Regions from separate parts of the Cupriavidus sp. 207A1 genome, predicted to be linked through region 2. Evidence: predicted binding sites of a transcription regulator. Region 2 holds the regulator's gene; the other holds the start of a gene.
What was found. The regulator FNR, encoded in region 2, switches genes on or off when oxygen is low (the NO sensors DNR and NnrR bind a similar motif). The targets are predictions, from matches to a motif close to TTGATNNNNATCAA.
Positions count from the first base shown of each region.

Region 1 (2,450 bases), on a different contig from region 2:
GTGCCACCGGAACTGCAGCGCCGGGTGTTGCTGCTCGGCGTGCTCGGCGCGATCCTGATGCGCGCCGCGATGATCCTGGTGGGGGTGTGGCTGATCAGCCAGTTCGCCTGGGTCCTCTACGTGTTCGGCGTGTTCCTCGTCATCACCGGCATCAAGATGCTGTTCATGTCCAGGCGTGCGCCGAACCTCTCGCGCAATCCCATCGTGCGCTTCCTGTGCGCGCATATGCGGATCACCCCGGAGTATCAGGGCGAACGCTTCTTCGTGCGCATCGACGGCCTGCGTTATGCCACCCCGATGTTCGTGGTGGTGCTGATGGTCGAGGCCACCGACCTGGTGTTCGCGGTCGACAGCATCCCCGCGATCTTCGCCGTGACCACCGATCCCTTCATCGTCTTCACTTCGAACATCTTCGCGATCATGGGACTGCGCGCGCTGTACTTCCTGCTCGCCAACCTGGCGGCGCATTTCCATTACCTGAAGTACGGCCTCGCCATCGTGCTCGCCTTCATCGGCGCCAAGATGCTGGTCGAGCCGTGGTTCCACGTACCGGTGCACTGGTCCCTGGGCGCGGTCGCGATGACGCTGTTCGTTTCCGTCCTGCTCAGCCAGGCCAGGACCAGGCGAGCCGCCGCGGCGCGCGATCAGCCGGGCCGCAGCGGCACACCGCGCGAACGCGAGACCGGTAACCGGCGCACATGAGGAGCAAGCCATGAACAAGATCCTGCTGGCGACCGACGGGTCGTCCTATAGCGACGCGGCTGCGCGCTACCTGGCGCAAAGCCCGTTGCTGACCCGCGACTTCGTCGTGCACGTGGTGCATTGCGAGCCGGATGTGCCCGGCGACATCAAGTCGTTCATCGACCGCGGCACGCTCGACGACTGGCATCGCGAACAGAACGAGAAGGCGATGGGCTCGGTGGCGAGCATCCTCGGCGATGCCGGGATTCCGTTCGAGCGCCATGGCTTCACAGGCTTCGCGCCGGCCCGCATCGTCGAGTACGCGAGCCAGATCGGCGCCGGCCTGATCGTGATGGGCTCGCACGGCCGCGACGGCTTCCTGGATGCCATCGTCGGGTCGGTGGCCAGGCGGGTCCTCGCCCATGCGCACTGTCCCGTGCTGCTGATCAAGGATTAGCAGCGCGTCGCTCCCACTACGCAGGGGCCCTTGCCTTCAGGGCGGCGCGCGATCCCGCGAGATGGCGCCGCCCCGGGAACACGCGCGCCTGCCGCACACGCAACCCCGTCTTCTCGACAGGCAAAGAACCGCTGCATGACATCCTGCCCGGTTTGATGCCAGTCAATCCCCTTCTCGCAGTGTGTCCGCATCATCTCTGCAAGCGCCTGGTGCCAGTTCGCGCCCCACAGCACCGCGACAACAGCTTTCCACAACCCGCTGAAACACGGCACCATGAAAGCAAGAAAATGGCTTTACCCCGCATGCGCGGCACTGCCGCTCTCGCTCTGGCTGGGTCTTCCCCAGGCAGCCACCAACACCGCCAGGGCAGCAACGAAGCCTGAGGCAAAGGCCGAACAGAAGGCTGTACAGAAGGCGGCAATCCCCACGCTCACCGCGGCTGAATTCGACCACGCACGGCAGATCTACTTCGAACGCTGCGCCGGCTGCCACGGCGTGCTGCGCAAGGGCGCCACCGGCAAGGCGCTGACGCCGGACATCACCCGCGCGCGCGGCACCGAGTACCTGAAGACCTTCATCAAGTACGGCAGCCCCGCCGGCATGCCCAACTGGGGCACCTCGGGCGACCTCACCGACAAGGAAGTCGACCTGATGGCGCGCTACATCCAGCTCGACCCGCCGACGCCGCCCGAGTTCTCGCTCGCCGATATCGAGAAAAGCCGCAAGGACATCGTACCGGTGGCCAAGCGCCCGACGCAGAAGATGAACCAGTACAACCTGGACAACCTGTTCTCGGTCACGCTGCGCGACGCCGGCGAAGTCGCGCTGATCGACGGCGACAGCAAGCAGATCATCAATATCGTCAAGACCGGCTATGCGGTGCATATCTCGCGCATGTCGGCGTCGGGACGCTACCTCTACGTGATCGGCCGCGACGCGCGGCTGGACCTGATCGACCTGTGGCTGCCCAAGCCCGATATCGTCGCCGAAGTGAAGATCGGCATGGAGGCGCGCTCGGTCGAGACCTCCAAGTACAAGGGCTACGAGGACAAGTACGCCGTGGCCGGGTCCTACTGGCCGCCGCAGTACGTGATCATGGAGGGCGACACGCTCAAGCCGCTCAAGGTAGTGTCCACGCGCGGCATGACCGTCGACAACGAATACCACCCCGAGCCGCGCGTGGCGTCGATCGTGGCCAGCCATTTCCATCCGGAGTTCGTGATCAACGCCAAGGAGACCGGCAAGATCCTGATGGTCAACTACTCGGACCTGGCCAACCTGAAGACCACCACCATCGACTCGGCCAAGTTCC
Region 1 is NZ_JBYOJO010000004.1:280,314-282,763, forward strand. Features, by position in the region: gene AC3FMM_RS09345 (TerC family protein) at 1-702, shown strand, start outside; gene AC3FMM_RS09350 (universal stress protein) at 713-1,138, shown strand; gene AC3FMM_RS09355 (nitrite reductase) at 1,412-2,450, shown strand, end outside.
Region 1: a site for FNR is predicted at 1,291-1,304, ahead of AC3FMM_RS09355 (nitrite reductase). Genes of this name have one in related genera too.

Region 2 (2,450 bases):
GCTGCTGCCGATCCGCATCCGCGTGCCGATAGAGGCCGCCAGGCAAGGCACGCACAAGATCAACGTAACAGTAACGAGCGAAGGCACGGAGCAAGGGCATGCTGAAATTCGGCAATCCACCAGTTTTATCGTGCCGCGCGATTTGTGAAGCTAGGCGACTCACACGTAGTCGCCAGGACGAAGGGGGCAAGATGAGTCAGCAAGGCAATCCGTGGTGGAAGGAACCGTGGCCATGGCTGCTGATGGCCGGTCCGCTGGTGGCCATGGTGGCGTGCGGCGTGACGATCTGGCTGGCGTCGGCACACCCCGACCTGCCGGTGCAGGGCGCGGCGCGGCATGGCCTGGTGGTCGAGAAGGTGGAAGCGGTGGCGCCCAAGTCCGCGGCAGCGAGGCAGCCATGAGGTTGCGCTGGCTGATGTGGGTGCTGTGGCCGGGCTTCCTGATGGCGGGTCTGGCGACGGCGACGGTTTTTTCCGTCGTCGATCCGGGCGACCTCAAATTCTTCGGCCATCCGATCGAATCGTCGCGCGAGTCGGTCTATACCGTCGGCTTCCTGCTGGCGTGGGTGTTCTGCGCGTTGTCCAGCGGGCTGACGCTGTACACCATGCCGACGCGGCTGGCGGATACGGACGAACTGGAATAGGGAAGGACTATCGCGTTGCCGGCGCCGCAGGCGGCGCGGCAACGCCGCGGTGGCTCAGCAGCTACGGCTGTAGAGTTGCTTGATGCCGTCGATGTCGATCAGCTTGACATGCCGTTGGCGGATCTGGATCAGCCCGGCCTCGGCAAAGCGCGAGAACAGGCGACTCACGGTCTCGAGTTTCAGCCCGAGGTAGCTGCCGATCTCTTCGCGGCTCATGCGCATCACGAACTCGGACGCCGAATAACCGCGCGCCGACAGCCGTTCCGACAGGTTGATCAGGAAGGCGGCGAGGCGTTCCTCGGCGCGCATCGAGCCGAGCGTGACCAGCATCAGCTGGTCGTGCGTGATTTCCTTGCCCATCAGGCGCAGGAACTGCTGTTGCAGCGAAGGCAGGTCGGCGGACAGCGTCTGCAGATCGTTCATGCGGACCACGCATACCTCGGTATCTTCGAGTGCGGTCGCATCGGATGCATGCTGCATCTCGCCCAGGCCGTCGAGGCCGACGATTTCACCGGGCAGGTGGAACCCGGTAATCTGCGAGCGTCCGTCTTCGGTGGTGACATGCGTCTTGAGCGTACCGAAGCGGATGGCGTAGACCGCGGTGAGCGGGTCACCCATGCGGTAAAGGGTTTCCCCCTTGTGCACGCGGATGCGTTCCTGCACCAGCGTGTCGATCTTGGCAAGGTCTTGCTGCGACATGCCAACCGGGAGGCACAGCTGTCCCATCGCACAGGTGGAGCAGCGGGGCGACATCTCGGTAATGGGGATGGAAGTGAGCAATTGGAACCTGCTAGAAATGGCAGCGGGGCACGATATGGGCATTTTACCGTGCGATGTGATCCGGCAGGGAGACAGAATTGACATTTGGAGTATTGATCAGCGTTTTCCTGCTCGCTCTGCTGGGCGGCGTGCACTGCGCCGCCATGTGCGGCGGCGTGGCGCTGGCCGTGGAGCAGCGGCGCGGCAAGGCAGCGCCGGTCAGCCTGGTGCGCAGCCGCACTGCATGGCTCGGCGAGTTACTGTTGATGCACTTTGGCAGGATTACCACCTATATGCTGCTCGGTGCGGCGCTGGGCGCCGCGGGCGCCACCGCCTGGAAGCAGGACTACCTGCCAGTGCAGCGCTGGCTGTTCGGCGCCGGCAGCCTGATGCTGCTGTGGTCGGGCTGGCGCCTGCTGCGCGGCAGTACCTTTACCGTGAACTGGCTGGAGCGGCTGGCGGCGCGTGCCGGCGCTGCGGTGGCCGGGCGGCTCGGCGGCGTCGCCGGCGCGTTGCCGGCCTTCGTGCGGGCGCGCGGCGGGCTGGCCCGGCGTTATGGCGTGGGCCTGGCCTGGGGGCTGGTGCCGTGCGGCATGGTCTACGGTGCGCTGACGCTGGCGCTGCTGGCGGGCAATGCCGGCTCGGGCGCGCTGGTGATGGGCGTGTTCGGGCTTGGCACGCTGCCGAACCTGCTGGTGCTGTCCGGGCTGTCCGGCTATCTGAGACTGTGGTCGCGGCGACCGGGCGTGCGCCTGGGCGCGGGCCTTGCCGTGATGGCGTTCGGCGGGCTTGGCATTGCGCGAGCGGTGCTGCTGCCACATTCGCTGGCGGAACAGGGCTTTTGCCTGGTGTTTTGATGCCCCATGCGGCATCCTGCGGCGCCGGCACCCCGCGCAAGCAGGATGATGGTTGCAGGCGGAGCCGGGAATGCCATACAATCGCCAGCATTGCGGTATCGCGCGGAGTCAGACAGGCTGCGGTAAGCAGCGGCGATCAGCGCCTGGCGGTCTTCCTATCCGAAGGCGCGCTCGGGACGCGGGAAGCGGAA
Region 2 is NZ_JBYOJO010000003.1:237,424-239,873, forward strand. Features, by position in the region: gene ccoG (cytochrome c oxidase accessory protein CcoG) at 1-148, shown strand, start outside; gene AC3FMM_RS06715 (FixH family protein) at 192-401, shown strand; gene AC3FMM_RS06720 (hypothetical protein) at 398-643, shown strand; gene fnr (fumarate/nitrate reduction transcriptional regulator Fnr) at 698-1,423, opposite strand; gene AC3FMM_RS06730 (sulfite exporter TauE/SafE family protein) at 1,501-2,259, shown strand.